One region of the Verrucosispora sp. WMMA2121 genome, then DNA from elsewhere that is predicted to be linked to it. Evidence: riboswitches for the same ligand, from Rfam matches in the RefSeq annotation. Region 1 holds a riboswitch; the other holds the start of a gene.
The links. Region 1 has a riboswitch for cobalamin ahead of metE (5-methyltetrahydropteroyltriglutamate--homocysteine S-methyltransferase). Riboswitches for the same ligand answer to the same signal wherever they lie in the genome.
Positions count from the first base shown of each region.

Region 2: linked by a shared signal. The riboswitch ahead of O7605_RS23705 (ribonucleoside-diphosphate reductase subunit alpha) and the one ahead of metE (5-methyltetrahydropteroyltriglutamate--homocysteine S-methyltransferase) in region 1 are both predicted to bind cobalamin.

Region 1 covers NZ_JAPZBH010000006.1:4,441,672-4,449,830, forward strand. Annotated here, with positions in the region: gene O7605_RS28835 (hypothetical protein) at 1-94, shown strand, start outside; gene metE (5-methyltetrahydropteroyltriglutamate--homocysteine S-methyltransferase) at 203-2,440, opposite strand; cobalamin riboswitch at 2,552-2,762, opposite strand; gene O7605_RS28845 (alpha/beta hydrolase) at 2,831-3,565, opposite strand; gene O7605_RS28850 (ferredoxin reductase family protein) at 3,783-5,141, opposite strand; gene O7605_RS28855 (ABC transporter ATP-binding protein) at 5,543-6,475, shown strand; gene O7605_RS28860 (ABC transporter ATP-binding protein) at 6,472-7,194, shown strand; gene O7605_RS28865 (FtsX-like permease family protein) at 7,202-8,159, shown strand, end outside.
Region 2 covers NZ_JAPZBH010000006.1:3,276,680-3,284,838, reverse strand. Annotated here, with positions in the region: gene O7605_RS23725 (FecCD family ABC transporter permease) at 42-1,139, shown strand; gene O7605_RS23720 (ABC transporter substrate-binding protein) at 1,165-2,151, shown strand; gene O7605_RS23715 (ABC transporter ATP-binding protein) at 2,148-2,939, shown strand; gene O7605_RS23710 (ribonucleotide-diphosphate reductase subunit beta) at 3,019-4,014, opposite strand; gene O7605_RS23705 (ribonucleoside-diphosphate reductase subunit alpha) at 4,050-6,377, opposite strand; cobalamin riboswitch at 6,566-6,770, opposite strand; gene O7605_RS23700 (hypothetical protein) at 6,924-7,271, opposite strand; gene O7605_RS23695 (hypothetical protein) at 7,268-7,417, opposite strand; gene O7605_RS23690 (helix-turn-helix domain-containing protein) at 7,564-8,159, opposite strand, start outside.

The DNA of each region.
Region 1 (8,159 bases):
CGTCTTCGCCCGCAGCCCCGGCGGCACCGTCTACCAGAAAACCTGGCAAGGCACCTGGAGCGACTGGAAACACATCGGCGGCACCCTCGGCTGACAACGCTCGTCGATGCCGAGGCCGGTTGGCCGGCACGGGTTACCCCGTGCCGGCCAACCGGTCCTTCATACAGTTCCGCTCAGGTCGGTACCACCCGGCCCGGTGCGGTCAGCTCCCGCGTACCTCGGCGGCGGCGGCCACCAGGTGCCGGAGAGACGCCTCGACCTCCGGATAGCCGCGCGTCTTGAGGCCGCAGTCCGGATTCACCCACAACCGGCGGGCCGGCACGGCCGCGACGGCCCGGCGCAGCGCCTCGACCACCTCGTCGCGCGACGGCACCCGGGGCGAGTGGATGTCCCAGACCCCGGGGCCCACACCCCGGCCGTAGCCGATCGCGGCCAGGTCGTCGAGGATCTCCATCTTGGACCGGGACGCCTCGATGCTGGTGACGTCGGCGTCGAGGGCGTCGATGGCACCGATCACCTCGCCGAACTCCGAGTAGCACAGGTGGGTGTGGATCTGGGTGTCGTCGGCGACGCCGCTGGTGGCCAGCCGGAACGCCGCCACCGCCCAGTCCAGGTACGTCTTCTGGTCGGCCCTGCGCAGCGGCAGCGTCTCCCGTAGCGCCGGCTCGTCGACCTGGATGACCCGGATCCCGGCGGACTCCAGGTCGCGGCACTCGTCGCGAAGGGCGAGCGCGACCTGGTCGGCGGTGTCCGCGAGGGGCTGATCGGTACGGACGAACGACCAGGCCAGGATGGTGACCGGACCGGTGAGCATGCCCTTGACCGGTCTGCTGGTCAACGACTGCGCGTAGGTGGACCACGCGACGGTCATCGGTGCCTTGCGTGACACGTCGCCGTAGATGATCGGCGGGCGTACGCAGCGGGAGCCGTAGGACTGCACCCAGCCGTGCCGCGTGGCGGCGAAACCGTCGAGTTGCTCGCCGAAGTACTGCACCATGTCGTTGCGTTCCGGCTCCCCGTGCACGAGCACGTCCAGACCCAGCTGTTCCTGCAACCGGACGACCTGCTCCACCTCGGTGCGCATCCGGGACGCGTAGCCGGCGTCGTCGAGGCTGCCGGCCCGGTGCGCGGCGCGGGCCCTCCGCAGCTCGGCGGTCTGCGGGAACGACCCGATCGTGGTGGTCGGCAACTCCGGCAGACCCAGTCGTTCCTGCTGCCGGGCGGCCCGGGTGGGATAGTCGCCGCGCTGCCGGTCGGCCGGGCGCAGCGCGGCGAGGCGGCCGCGTACGTCGTCGTGACGCCAGTTTGCCGGGGTGGCCGGCAGGGGCGCGGGCAGCGCGGTGGTGCCGTCGCGCAGCGCGCGGCCGAGCACGACGATCTCGTCGACCTTCTGCCGGGCGAACGCCAGCCGCTCGGACAGCCGGGGGTCGAGATGCGTCTCGGCGGACAGGTCGACCGGAACGTGCAACAGCGAGCAGGACGACGAGACGGCGACGTGGTCGGCCAGCCCGGCGACCGTCGCGCCGGCCGCGACAGCGGCCCGCAGGTCGGTACGCCAGACGTTCCGACCGTCGACTAGGCCGGCGACGATGGTCTTGCCACCGAGTGGTCCGGCGGCGGCGAGACGGTGCAGGTTGCCCGCGCCGGCGACCAGGTCCAGACCGACGGCGTCGACCGGGGTGTCCAGCAGGGCCGGCAGCGCGTCGCCGAGGTCACCGAAGTAGGTCGCCACGAAGATCCGCGGTCGGTGCGTGAGGTCGCCGAGCCGGGTGTAGGCGCGGCGCAGGGCGTCGATCTCGGCTGGGCTACGGTCGGCGGCGTAGGCGGGCTCGTCCAGTTGCACCCAGCTGACGCCCGCGTGCGCCAGCTCGGCGAGAATCCGGGCGTACGTCTGGACCAGGTCGTCGAGCCGAGCGAACGGGTCGACGCCCTTGGCCAGCAGCAGGAACGTGGCCGGTCCGACGAACACCGGCCGGGTGGTGATGCCCAGGTCGCGGGCCTCGGCGTACTCGTCAAGCGCCTTCGCCGGGTTGGCGGTGAAGACGGTGTCCGGGGCGATCTCCGGCACCAGGTAGTGGTAGTTGGTGTCGAACCACTTCGTCAGCTCCAACGCCGGCTCGGCGTCGACACCACGTGCCATGGCGAAGTAGGTGTCCAGCGCGGACAGACCCAGCCGGGTGAACCGGTCCGGGACCGCGCCGACCGCGACCGCCGTGTCGAGCATCTGGTCGTAGTAGGAGAAGGTGTTCGACGGGATCGCGTCGAGACGGGCGTCGCGCAGCGTCCGCCACACCTGCGCCCGGAGGCCGGCGGCGGTGCCGGCCAGAGCCTCGGCGTCGATGGTGCCGGCCCAGTACGCCTCGACGGCCTTCTTCAGTTCACGGTTCGCGCCGATGCGTGGGTAGCCGAGCACGGTGCTCTGCCCGAATGCGGTACTCACCAAGGGTTCCTTCCCTCGAAGTGTCCGGCGGACACGGGAGGGAAGACGGGTACACCTCGGGTACCGGCTTCCGCCCTGGTCCTCCCACGGGACCGCCGGCGACGCACGCCGGCGGCGTGCGCAGCACTGGCAGGTCTTCGGACTCGCGGGCATGACACCAGGTCGCCTACTGGCCGTCGCTTCCCAGACCTCACGGTCCAGTGCTTTGTTGACGGCGGTCGTTCCCACTCACCGCTGCGGGGCAGTCCCGGATTCACACCGGGTTCCCTCTTACGACGCCCCACCCACCCGGGCGGGACGAACCAGCACCACCGGCCATCGTACGGGCCACACCGCCGGCTAAGCCCGAGGTGTCCGGCCTGCGGGACCGCGAGCAGGCCGGACACCGCACTAGCGCAGGTGCCGGGCGAAGAACCGGCCGGCGTCCTCCCCCGCGTACCAGGGCACACCGGTGTGTCCGCCCATGTTGGCGTGCAGCGTCTTCTCCGTGGAGCCGAAGGCGTCGAACAGCTCCAGCGCCGCCTGCCGGTCGTTGCCCTCGTCGTCCCACTGCAACAGCATGTGCAGCGGAATGGTGACCTGCCGGGCCTGTTCGACGATGAGGCGCGGGACGAAACTTCCGGCGAAGAGACCGGCGGCCACGATCCGGGGCTCCACCACCGCGAGTCGGACGCCGACCGAGATCACTCCCCCGGAGTACCCGACGGGGCCGCCGATCTCGGGCAGCGACAGGAGGGAGTCCAGGGCGGCCTGTGCTTCCGGGACCGCCCGGTCGACGAGCGGGAGGACGAGAGCGTCCACGATCTCGTCGCTCACCGCCTCGCCCGCCGCCAGCACCCGGTGCAGTTCGGCGCGAGCCTGCTCGGCGGCGGCCCAACGCGGCCGGTCACCGCTGCCGGGCAGCTCGACCGCGGCGGCGGCGAAGCCGTCCGCTGCGGCGCCCCGGGCCCGCGCCACCAGACGGGGGTACATCCGGCCCAGCCCCAGTGGCGGGTGACCGAGCAGGATCAGCGGAACCGGTGCGGTCGCGAACGCGGGTGTCCACAGGAAACCGGGGATGTCGCCGAGCGTGAACCCGCGTTCGAAGACGCCGTCGTCGAGGTGTCGTTCGGAGGTGAATCGCATGGTCGTGCCTTTCGGGAGTGCGTGTGAACGGCGCTCCCGGGCGACCTACCGCCCGACCGTGACCCCGGAGGGGAGCACCCATGTCGAAACGTTCACGGGTACCACCTCCTCGGTCTCTCGCACGGCCTTCGGGCAAACTAGCAGCGGGCCGTCCCGGTCCGCCACGGGGTTTCCCGCGCCGCTTCCGCTCGCCTCGCGCACTGTCGGCCGGTGAGGTTCACACCCCCAACCGGAACGCCTCGACATGCTGTTGGCGGGACGGAACCCGCAGGGCGCGCAGGCTGCGTCGCACGGTGCCGGCCATCGCCGCGGGACCGCACAGGTAGACGTCGCGCTCGGCGATGTCGGGGACCAGGCCGCGCAGACTCTCCGGACTGAACGGCTGGCTGCCGTCGGCGGTGCGACCGGTCAGCAGGTGCAGGCGGGCGCCCCTGGCCTGTGCCAGATCGCGCAGCTCATCGATCAGTACCGCGTCGGCGGGCGTGCGGGCCCGGTAGAGCACCACGACGTCTCCGGTCAACTCCGGGTCCTCCAGCAGCGCCCGGATCGGAGTGATGCCGATGCCACCGGCGATCAGCAGGCTGTTCTCCCGGGTGCGGGCGGCGGTGGTGAGGGCGCCGTACGGACCCTCGGCGTAGACCCGGGTGCCCACCGGCAACTGCCGCAGCCCGGCGCTGGTGGAGCCGATCGCCTTCGCCGTCAGCCGCAGCGTGCGACCGTCGGGCGCCGCCGACAGCGACCACGGGTTGACCTGCCACCAGGAGTTGTGCCCCGGGAAACGCCACCAGAAGAACTGGCCGGGACGGGCGCGCAGCCGGTCGAGGCGGTTGCCGGCAACGTGGACGGACACGACGTTGTCGGTCTCCGGCACCACCGCGACGACCCGCAGCCGGTGCCGGACGTTGCGCACCAGCGGCACGACCAGGCGGTTGGTCAGCAACGAGCCGACCGCGAAGGCCCACAACCCCCACCAGTAGGCCTTGGCGACGGCGCTGCCGGCGAACGAGGCGCCCTCGTAGATCTGGTGGATCACCGACAGCACGATCACCACGTACACCACCAGGTGGATGGCGTGCCAGAGCTCGTACGACATGCGGCGGCGGGCGATCCGTACCGAGGTGGAGGCCAGCACGCCGATCAGGACTGCGGCGATCATGCCGAGTAGCACCGGCATCTGCCGGGCCAGGTTCGGGATCTCGGCGAAGAACGAGATCCGGTCGATCTGTGCGTAGCCGAGCAGCACGAACGTCGGGTGCAGCACGACCAGCCAGAAGATCGCGAACCCGGTCCAGCGGTGCCAGTTGGTGAGCTTGTCCATGCCGATCCGCCGTTCCAGGAACGGCATCCGGCCGATCAGCAGCAGTTGCAGTGCCATCACGAAAGCCAGATGCAGGCCGAGGAAACGGCCGATCGCGGTCAGGGTGTTGGGCGTCGGCCGGCTCGGATGAGCGAACATGACCTGGAGGATCACCAGGTTGACCAGGACAAACGTCCAGAGCAGCAGGTACGCGGCCCGAGCCTGGCCGGTGCGGCGCACCGGACCTGCCGCGGCGGCGGTGAAGGTGGTCGTGGACATCGTGAGCCTTCCTGAAGCGGTCCCGGTCGGGGTGGCGTGGGATTCCGTTCCGTCTGCCTCAGCGTGCCAGCGTCGGCGTGCGCCCGGAAGCTCGCCGAGCACGATCGCAACCTGCCCGGTGCCGAGCCCGCGAGCGGCGAGGTCGCGGTGCCACCACACGCTGCGCCGCCGCCCGCGCCGCGACGTGTGGCTGCCAGGGGCGCAGGAAAGCCAGCCGGGGGCATGGTCAACGGAGCCGCCGGTTGCGAAACTGCTTCAATCTGCGTCGGTGGGGGCGATCGGACCCTCGACCCCTCCGGCAACCAGGCGGGCCGGCCGGACGACACCAAGGGCCGGTTCGGTGCGCCGGACCGCCAGCCCAGGCTGGCTCGACGCCGGCCCGACCCGGACGGAGGGAAGGAATGGCCAGCACACCGCTGTCCCTGCCGCAGTCGTCCGCGCGCGCCCCCGAGTTCGGCCGGGACGCGCTCATCGTCTGCGAGAACCTGGTGCGGATCTACCAGACCGGTTCGATCGAGGTGCAGGCACTGCAGGGACTGGACCTGACCGTGGCCGGCAGTGAGCTGGTCGCCGTCGTCGGTGCCTCCGGGTCGGGCAAGTCGACGTTGCTCTCCATCCTGGCCGGCATCGACGCCCCCACCGCCGGGCGGGTCCGGGTCGACCGGTGGAACCTGCTGACGATGTCCCGCGCGGATCGGGTGGCGTACCGGCGGCACACCGTCGGGTTCGTGCGGCAGCAGACGGCGAGCAACCTGATCCCGTACCTCACCGCGCGGGAGATGGTGGACCTGCCGATGACGGCGGCCCGTACCGCAAAGCGGGAGCGCCGGGAGCGCGCCGCCGAACTGCTGGACAGCCTCGGTGTCGCCGACTGCGCCGAGCGGCGCCCCGGGCAACTGTCCGGGGGGCAGCAGATGCGGGTCGCGATCGCGGTGGCGCTGGCCAACCAGCCGCGGATCCTGCTCGCCGACGAGCCGACCGGCGAGTTGGACGCCGCCACGTCCGCGGAGGTCTTCGGCGTACTCCGGGAGGTCAACCGGCGGTACGGCGTCACCGTCGTGGTGGTGACCCATGACCCGGCGGTCAGCGGCCAGGTCGAACGGACCGTCGCGATCCGGGACGGACGCACCAGCAGCGAGGTGCTGCGCCGCACCACCACCAACGAGCAGGGCGACACCCAGGTGATCGCCGAGGAGTACGCCGTGATGGACCGGGCCGGGCGGGTGCAGGTGCCCCGTGACTTCCGTCAGGCGCTGGCGCTGACCCGGCGGGTCCGGCTGGCCCTGGAACCCGACCACATCACGATCCGCCCCGATTCGGGAAGCGACGAATGAGCGGCGAGCCGCTGCTGCGCGTGCGCGACGTGCACCGGCGCTTCCGCACCGGGCCGACCGTCGTACACGCCCTGCGCGGCGTGTCGTTCGACGTGGCCGCCGGCTCCATGGTGGCGCTCGTCGGCCGCTCCGGCTCGGGCAAGACCACCCTGCTCAACACCGTCGGCGGCCTCGACCGCCCGGACGCCGGCACGGTGCACGTCGACGGCACCGACGTCACCGACCTCGACGAGGACGGCCTGTCCCGGTTACGACGGGAGAAGGTGTCCTACGTCTTCCAGAGCTTCGGGTTGATCCCGGTGCTGTCGGCCGCGGAGAACGTCGCCGCCCCGCTGCGGCTGGCCCGCGTCGCCCCGGCCGAGCGTGAGCGCCGGGTCGAGTTGCTGCTGGACCTGGTCGGCCTGGCCGACCACGCCCGGCAGCGGCCGGCCGAGCTGTCCGGCGGCCAGCAGCAGCGAGTGGCGATCGCCCGTGCGCTGGCCGCCTCGCCCCGGCTCCTGGTCGCCGACGAGCCCACCGGGCAACTGGACGCCGAGACCGGACTGTCGGTGATGGCCCTGCTGCGCGCAGTGGTCGAATCCGAAGGCGTCACCGCACTCGTGTCCACCCACGACCCGGTGATGATGGCACTGGCCGACCGGGTGATCCGCATCGACGACGGGCAGCTCACCGACGAGACAGCCGGACGACCGCCCGAGCCCGTGCCGGACGCCAGGTGACGCGTCGATGCTGAGGCTGGTCATCCGGCGCGCCCGCGCGCAGTGGCCGTTGCTGGCGGCCCTCGTCGGCATCGTCACGGTCGGCGCGACCCTGCTGGGCACCTGCACCCTGCTGAGCACCCGCACCACCGAGCGGGCGCTGGAGGTCGCCATGGCCCGCGCCGCGCCGGCCGCCGTCGACGTGACCGTCTACACCGGCACCGTCGAGGGCCGGGACACCTGGTCCGTCGCCGCCGACACCCGTACCGCGGTGGCCGCCGCGCTCGCCCCGTTCCCGGTGACCACCACCACGCGGGCGTCGACGGTGCTGCGGGCGCTGCCGCCCACGCTCGCCCCCGGCACCACCGTCCCGGCGCAGGCGTACCTGTCGGGGCTGGACGACCTACCGACCCGAGCCGAGTTGGTCACCGGGCGTTGGCCACGCGACCGTGGTGACGCCGTGCTGCTGGAGTCCACCGCCCAGCTGCTCGACCTCACCACCGGTCGGCGGGTGCGCCTCGGCGCCGAGCTGGCGCACGCGCCCGTCCCGGCCATCGACGTGACGGTCGTCGGTGTGGTCCGCCCGCTGCCGGGACGCGGCTGGGACCGCGACCCGCTGGCCGCGGCCGGTTCCGCCACCGGCCACCAGGACGGTCGCTTCCGGCAGCCGGTGAACGCCTACGGCCCGTTCCTCGTCGACCTCGCCGACCTGATCACCACGGGCGCCACCGTCGACCGGATGGAGGTCACCGCCCACCCGGACCTGTCCCAGGCCAACCGCCGCGATCTGGAGACCGTGGCCGGGTCCGTCCGCGGCGCCGACCGTCGGTTGGCCGCCGCCCTCGGCGACCGCGTCCGGCTCGCCCGGGTCGCCTCCGACCTGCCGCTGACCCTGCGGTCCGCCGACGACCAGCGGCACGTCACCGCCGCCGTCGTGCTCGCCGTCGCCGTCCTCGGCGGTGTCCTGACCGCGACGGCACTCGTCC
Region 2 (8,159 bases), 1.2 Mb from region 1:
TAGCTTATTGCCAGAGTTTTGCAATAGCTAAGGGAGTGCAGATGGGTGCGGTGACCGCCACCGCCCAGTCCGGGAGCCGGCCGGACCTGCTCGGCGTGGCGGCGCAACGCCGCCGGACCGGGATCTGGCTGGTCGCGCTGACGGTCGCGCTGGTCCTCACCGGGGTGACCGCGGTCGGCTCCGGCGCGATCGGCATCCCCCCGGCGACGGTGGCGCGGATCATCGGGCATCACCTCGTCGGCCTGCCCGGCGAGGTCACCTGGACCGCACCGCAGGAAGCCATCGTCTGGCAGGTCCGGCTGCCCCGGGTGCTGCTCGGCATGCTCGTCGGTGCCGGGCTGGCCGCCTGCGGAGTGGCGTTGCAGGCCATGGTGCGCAACGTGCTGGCCGACCCGTACCTGCTGGGCATCAACTCCGGCGCCTCCAGCGGCGCCGCCGCCGCGATCCTGTTCGGCGCCGGCGCCGGCTTCGGGCAGTACGCCCTGTCCAGCAGCGCCTTCCTCGGCGCGCTCGGCGCGTCGCTGCTGGTCTTCCTGATCGCCCGCAGCGGCGGACGGGTGACCTCGATCCGGCTGCTGCTGTCCGGCGTCGCCGTCGGCTACGCCCTCTACGCCACCACCAGCTTCCTGATCTTCGCCTCGGGGTCCGCCGAGGGGGCCCGATCGGTGATGTTCTGGCTGCTCGGCTCCCTCGGACTGGCCCGGTGGAACGCCCTCCTGCTGGTCGCCGCCGTCGTGCTGGGCGGCATGATCGGATACCTGACCGTCGTCGGGCGACGCCTCGACGTGCTGGCCATCGGCGACGAGACCGCCCAGACGCTCGGCGTGTCACCCGACCGGTTCCGCCTGCGGCTGCTCGTGCTCGTGTCGCTCAGTGTCGGCGTACTGGTCTCGGCCGCCGGCAGCATCGGCTTCGTCGGCCTCGTCGTGCCGCACCTCGCCCGCCGCATCGTCGGCGCCCCGCACGTGCGCGTGGTGCCCGTCGCCGCGCTGCTCGGCGCCATCCTGCTGGTCTGGGCCGACGTGCTCGCCCGGGTGCTGCTGGCCCCCCAGGAGATCCCGATCGGCATCATCACCGCCCTGCTCGGCGCCCCCTTCCTGCTGGTCCTGATCCGTCGTCTGCACGCCACCGGCGCCTGAGCGCCCGATGAGCCGAGGAGCACCGATGAAGGCAACCCGTCTCGCCGTCACCACGGCCACGACCGTTCTCGCGCTGCTGGTCGCCGCCTGCGGCGGTTCCGCCGACGAGCCGGCCACAGCCGCCCCGGGATACCCGGTCACCGTCACCAACTGCGGCGTGGAGGTGACCTTCGACGCCGCGCCGGAGCGGGTCGTGCTGCTCAAGAGCGCAGCCGTGCCGTACCTGCACGCGCTGGGCGTGCTGGACCGGGTCACCGCCCGGGCCGGGCAGTACCCCAGCGAGTACTACGACGCCTCGACCCTCGCCGAACTGGACCGCATTCCGCTGCTGACCGACAAGACCGACACCAGCGGGCACCTGCAGATCTCCAAGGAGGTGGTGATCAGCCAGCAGCCCGACCTGGTGCTCGGTGAGGTCGACAACCTGTCCCGCGACACCCTCTCGGCGGTGGACATCCCGCTGCTGGAGGAGCCGGCCATGTGCCCGGACAACACCGCCACCCCCAGCTTCGACGACATCTACCGCCAGCTGGAGACCTACGGTCGGGTGTTCGGCCGCGAAACGGAGGCGGCCACGGCGGTCGACGCGCTCCGGCAGCGGATGGCGAAGATCCAGGCCGGCGCTTCGGCGGCGTCCGGTCGTACCGCCGCCGTGCTGTACCCGACGGTCGGCGGCGGCACCACGTACGCGTACGGCACCGCCAGCATGGCCCATCCGCAACTTGAGGCCGCCGGCTTCCGCAACGTCTTCGGTGACACGCCGGAGCGGGTCTTCGAGGTCACCGTCGAGGAACTGCTCGGCCGAAACCCCGACGTGCTGATCCTGCTCTACAGCGACGGCGACCCCGCCGCGGTCGAGCAGGGCCTGACCGGCCTGCCCGGCGCCGAGAAGCTCAACGCGGTACGCGACGGCAACGTGCTGACCCAGCTGTTCAACTTCACCGAGCCGCCGACCCCGCTGTCGATCGACGGGCTGGAGCGCATCGTGCAGCGGTTCGGGGCCGACTCGTGATCCAGGCGACCCGGGTGTCCTGGCGCTACGGCGCCAACCCGGTGATCGACGGCGTCAGCGTCACCGCGCGACCCGGACGGGTGCTCGGACTGATCGGCCCCAACGGCAGCGGCAAGACCACGCTGCTGCGGCTGCTCTACGGCGCGCTGCGCGGCGGCACCGGACGGGTCGCCGTGGACGGTGACGACCTGGCCGCGCTGCCGCCGCGGGAGGCCGCGCGCCGGCTGGCCGTGGTGGTGCAGGAGGCCGGCGGCGAGACCGCCCTCACCGTGGCCGAGCTGGTGCTGCTGGGCCGTAACCCGCACCTGACCACCTTCCAGCGCACCGGCCGGACGGACCACGAGATCGCGGCGCAGTGCCTGACCCGGGTCGGTGCCACCCACCTGGGGTCCCGGGCGTTCGCCAGCCTCTCCGGCGGCGAACGCCAGCGGGTGCTCATCGCCCGGGCGCTGGCCCAGCAGGCCACCCACCTGCTGCTCGACGAGCCGACGAACCACCTCGACATCCGCTACCAGCACGAGATCCTACGGCTGGTACGCGACCTCGGCACCTGCGCCGTCGTCGTGCTGCACGACCTGAACCTCGCCGCCCGCTACTGCGACGACCTGGTGCTGCTCGGCCAGGGTGGAGTCGCCGCCGCCGGCACCACCGAGCAGGTCCTCGACCCTGCCGTTCTCGAACCCGTCTACGGCATCGGGATCCAGCGCCTCGACCTCGACGGCACCATCCACCTGCTGTTCCACCCGAACGACCAGCCCGCCGTCGAAAGGACCGCCAGCCGGGTCTGAGACCGGCCGGCGGCCCGGCTCGGCGACGATCGGCAGGATCATCGCCGGGCCGGCCCTCGGTCAGCGGATGGGACCGCCGTCAGAAGTCGTCGTCGAAGGCGACCGTGCCGGAGACTCCGACCTGGTAGGCCGACACCCGCCGTTCGAAGAAGTTGGACAACTCCTGCACGTCCTGCAACTCCATGAAGGCGAACGGGTTCTTCGACCCGTACAGCGGCTCGATCTCCAACTGCGCCAGCCGGCGGTCGGCGACGTGCTGGAGATATTCGCGCATGTCGGCCAGGGACAGCCCGGACACGCCCTGTTCGAGCAGGTCGGCGGCGAACTGCACCTCGCACTCGACGGCCTCGGCGAGCATGTCGCGGACCTGCTGGCGCATCTCGTCGTCGAACAGGTCCGGCTCCTCGGCGCGTACGGTGTCGACCACGTCGAAGGCGAAGGCCATGTGCATCGACTCGTCCCGGAACACAAAGTTGGTGCCGGAGGCCAGGCCGTGCAGCAGACCCCGGGACCGCAGGAAGTACACGTAGGCGAAGGCGCCGTAGAAGAACAGTCCCTCGATGCAGGCGGCGAAGCAGATCAGGTTCAGCAGGAAGGCGCGCCGGTCCGCGCGGGTCCGCAACTCGCGCAGCTCGAAGATCGAGTCGATCCACTTGAAGCAGAACTCGGCCTTGCGGGCGATCGACGGGATGTTCTCCACGGCGGCGAACGCCGCGAACCGCTCCCGCTCGTCCGGCACGTAGGTGTCCAGCAGGTTCAGGTAGAACTGGACGTGCACCGCCTCCTCGAACAGTTGCCGCGACAGGTAGAGCCGTCCCTCCGGCGAGTTGACGTGTTGGTAGAGGTTGAGCACGAGGTTGTTGGCCACGATGGTGTCGCCGGTGGCGAAGAAGGCGACCAGCCGGGACACGAGGTGCTGCTCCGCCGGGGACAGCTTGGCCAGGTCGGCGAGGTCGGCGTGCAGGTCGACCTCCTCCACGGTCCAGGTGTTCTTGATGGCGTCCTTGAACCGGTCGAAGAACTGCGGGTACCGCATCGGCCGCAGGGTCAGGTCCATGCCGGGATCGAGCAGCATCTGCCGCTGGCCGGTGTCGGGTTCGGAAACGGTGGTCACTGGCACGCCTCGCAGCTCTCGGGGTTCTCCAGGGAACAGGCCAACGCCTCGTCGTCGCTGACCGCGACGACCGGCTTGATCGCCGGGGTGACGGCGACGGTGGCCTGCTGGATCCGGGTCGCGGGACGCGACCGCAGGTAGTAGGTGGTCTTCAGCCCGGCCTTCCAGGCGTACAGGTACATTGAGGAGAGCTTGCCGATGGTCGGCGCGCTCAGGAACAGGTTCAGCGACTGCGACTGGTCGATGAACGGCGCCCGGGCGGCGGCCAGGTCGATCAGCGCCCGCTGCGGCAGCTCCCACGCGGTCCGGAACAGCTCCCGCACGTCCGCCGGCAGCTCGGCGATGCCCTGCACCGACCCTTCGGCCCGCTTGATCTGCTCCCGGATCGGTGCCGTCCACAGCCCGCGCGCCTTCAGCTCCCGGACCAGGTACGTGTTGATCTGGAGGAACTCACCGGACATCGTCTCCCGCTTGAACAGGTTGGACACCTGCGGCTCGATGCACTCGTAACACCCGGCGATCGAGGCGATGGTGGCGGTCGGCGCGATCGCCACCAGCAGCGAGTTCCGCAGCCCGTGGCGGGCGACCCGCTCCCGCAGCGCGGTCCACCGTTGCGCCTGCGTCACCTCCGCGCCCCACAGGTCGGGATGCAACTCACCCTTCGCGGCCCGGGTCTCGGCGTACGCGGGGTGCGGGCCGAACCGCTCGGCCAGCCCCACCGACGTCTCCAGCGCGGTCAGGAAGATCTCCTCCTGCACCCGGGTCGACAGCTCCCGTGCCGACGCCGAGTCGAACGGCAGGCGCAGGGTGAACAATGCGTCCTGCAGGCCCATCAGCCCGAGCCCGACCGGACGCCAGCGCGGGTTCGACACCGCCGTCTGCTCGGCCGGGTAGTAGTTGATGTCGATCACCCGGTCGAGGAACACCACCGCCGTGCGTACCGTCGCGCGCAGCTTCTCCCAGTCGACGCCGTCGGCGGTGACGTGCGCGCCCAGGTTCACCGAGCCGAGGTTGCACACGGCCGTCTCGGTGTCGTTGTTGACCTCCAGGATCTCGGTACACAGGTTCGACAGGTGGATCGTGTTGCCGGGCGCACCGGTCTGGTTGGACAGCCGGTTCGCGGCGTCCTTGAACGTCATCCACCCGTTGCCGGTCTGCGCGAGCGTACGCATCATCCGGCCGTACAGGTCGCGGGCCTTGACCGTCCGGACGGCCTTCTTCTCCGCCGCCCGGTACGCCTCGTCGAACGCCTCGCCGAACAGGTCCGGCAGCTCCGGCGCGTCCGACGGGTCGACCAGCGACCAGTCGCCGTCGGCCTCGACCCGCCGCATGAACTCGTCCGGGATCCAGTTGGCCAGGTTCAGGTTGTGGGTACGCCGGGACTCCTCCCCGGTGTTGTCCCGCAACTCCAGGAACTCCTCGATGTCCGGGTGCCACGGCTCCAGGTACACGCAGGCCGCGCCCTTGCGTCGGCCACCCTGGTTGACCGCCGCCACCCCGGCGTCGAGCGTCTTCAGGAACGGCACGATGCCGTTCGACCTGCCGTTGGTGCCCCGGATCAGCGCACCCCGACCCCGCACCCGCGACCAGGAGATGCCGATCCCGCCGGAGAACTTCGACAGCTTCGCCACCTGGTGGTAACGCTCGTAGATCGAGTCGAGTTCGTCGCGCGGGGAGTCGACAAGGAAACACGACGACATCTGGGTGTGCCGGGTGCCCGAGTTGAACAGCGTCGGTGAACTGGGCAGATACGCCAGGCTCGACATCAGCCGGTAGAACGCGATCGCCTCGCCCGGCGTCTGCGACAGCCCGCAGGCCACCCGTAGCAGCCAGTACTGCGGCGTCTCCACCACCAGCCGGGTCTGCGGATGCCGCAGCAGGTAGCGGTCCGCGACCGTACGCAGCCCGAAGTACTCGAACCGCAGGTCGCCGTCCGGGTCCACCGCGTCGTCCAGCTTGCGCGCGTTACGGGCCACGAAATCGGCCGTGGCGTCCCCGATCAGCCCCAGGCCGTGCGCGTACCGGATGGACTGGCTGAAGCTCGCCACCTGCTGCCCACGGACCTCCTTGTCCACGTACGCGGCCAGCAGCCGCGCCGCCAGCTTCGAGTACTGCGGCTCCGTACCGATCAGCTCGGCGGCCGTCTGGATGGACAGCTTGTCCAGTTCGGCGGTGGTGGCACCGTCGTACAGACCGCTGATGGTCTTGGTGGCCACCCGCAGCGGATCGACCTCGTCGAGGTCGGTCACCCACCGCTCCACCGCCCGGACGATCTTGTTGACGTCCACCGGTTCCGTGGCGCCGTCGCGCTTGCGGACCTGCATCACCTGCCGGCGCTGCTCCGACACACCTGCCTCGGAGGCGGGCGCCTCCCGCACGACCGTCACGTCTCTCTCCTCGCGCCGTCTGCTCGGGGCCTCGGACACGCGGGAGGACGCCACGGGATCCGCGCAGGCGGCACGGCCCGTTCCTGGCGTCGGCCGTCCCACGCGGCCTGCGGCCGCCGCCCACGAGTGCGGGCGGCGTGCTGGCAGGTCTTCGGACTCGTGGGCGTGCTCACGCGCTCCTACTGGCCGTCGCTTCCCAGGCCGTGGCCCAGTGCTTCGTGACGGCTGTCGTTCCCACTCACCGCTGCGGGGCAGCCCCGGATTCCCACCGGGTTCCCTCTTGCCTCGGCCGCCCCGGGTGGGCGCCGAACCAGCTACGGGTGACACCATATATGGGCTACCCGCGAACGCAAGACACCAGATGGTGTGTCGGCGTGTCCTGCAACGGAGGTCACATTCGGCTACGCCGGTCCGTGCTTGACCGGTCGCAGGCAGGCGGGCGTACGAAAAGGACGGCGGATGCGCCGGGGTGCCGATCGTCGGTCACGCCCCGGCGTGGCTACCCGTCCCGCAGGTGCACCTCAGCCACGCCAGGAACCGGGTCGTCAGCTCGCCGGGATCCTCGCGCGGCAGGTCGTCCAACGCCGCCGTCAACAAGGCACCCGCGTACATCGACAGGCCCACCCGGTCCCGGCCGTACGCCTCGGCGAGTCGCACCCGCGCTGGGGCGCACGGCCACGGCGGTTCGCCCTCGCAGCTGGCGCATGTCCACTCCGGCCGGCGCGGCAGGTGCTCGTCGGCGATCCGGGCGGGCAGGGCGTCGACGGCCCGGCCGATTCGCACCGCCTCGGCGGCCATCGCGTCCCGATAGCTGACGGCACGCCGAGTCATGCCGGCCACCGGGCGATGCGCCGGGCCTGGTCGAGCAGGCGTTGCCGGGCGGCCTCCTGCTCGACAGCCTCCCGCCACTGCCCGCCGTCAGCCAGCGGCCTCGGCCGCCGCCGCAGCCACCACCAGAACCTGTGCCACCTGCTCACACCATCACCTCCGCCGGAGTTCGGGGACGGGGGCGGCGGTACGTGGGGGCGCACCGCCACCACCCACAAGAATCGTGCGATGGCGGTGGGCAAGCAGGGCAGGTGCGGGGCGTCCGGCGTCCTGTCCGGGACGGTTGACGGACAGCTCAGCCGGTGGCGACCGCGAGTGCCTGCCGATACTCCTGCGTCCATGCGGCGTCCCGCTGGTCAGGCGGCAACCCGGCCAACCCGACCCGCAGGTTGTCGATGCCGGCCGACGTGTCGCCGAGCGCCAGATAGGCCAGACCGAGACCCATCCGGCTGAACGTGGGCGTCAGCCAGTAGGCCAGGACCGGCGCCTGCTCGCGCTCGGCCGCCTCGGTGAGGTCGCTTGCCTCCCCGAGGAGCCCTACCGCCGAGTGCCGGTCGCCGAGTAGCGCAAACCCATGGGCGGCCTGGACCGCGTCGCCGACGCGTTGCAGCGCCGTCGCCCCGGGTGTGTGGTACGCGGTGAGGAAGTGGCGCACGATGCCGCGCGGGTTGCCTCGCTGCCGCTCCACGTAGCCTCGGAAGTTCTCCACCTGCGCCGCGAGCGGGCCACTGTCAACGGCGTCGGCCTGCCTGGCGGCCTCGATCAGCACCTGTATCGCCTCACCGTCGTTGCGGGCTTCCGCATGCAACCAGCCGACGAACTGCGTCCACTCCGCCACCACCTCGTGCAGTTGGCCGGCGTACGGCCCGGCAGCCCGCTCGGCGAGTTGCT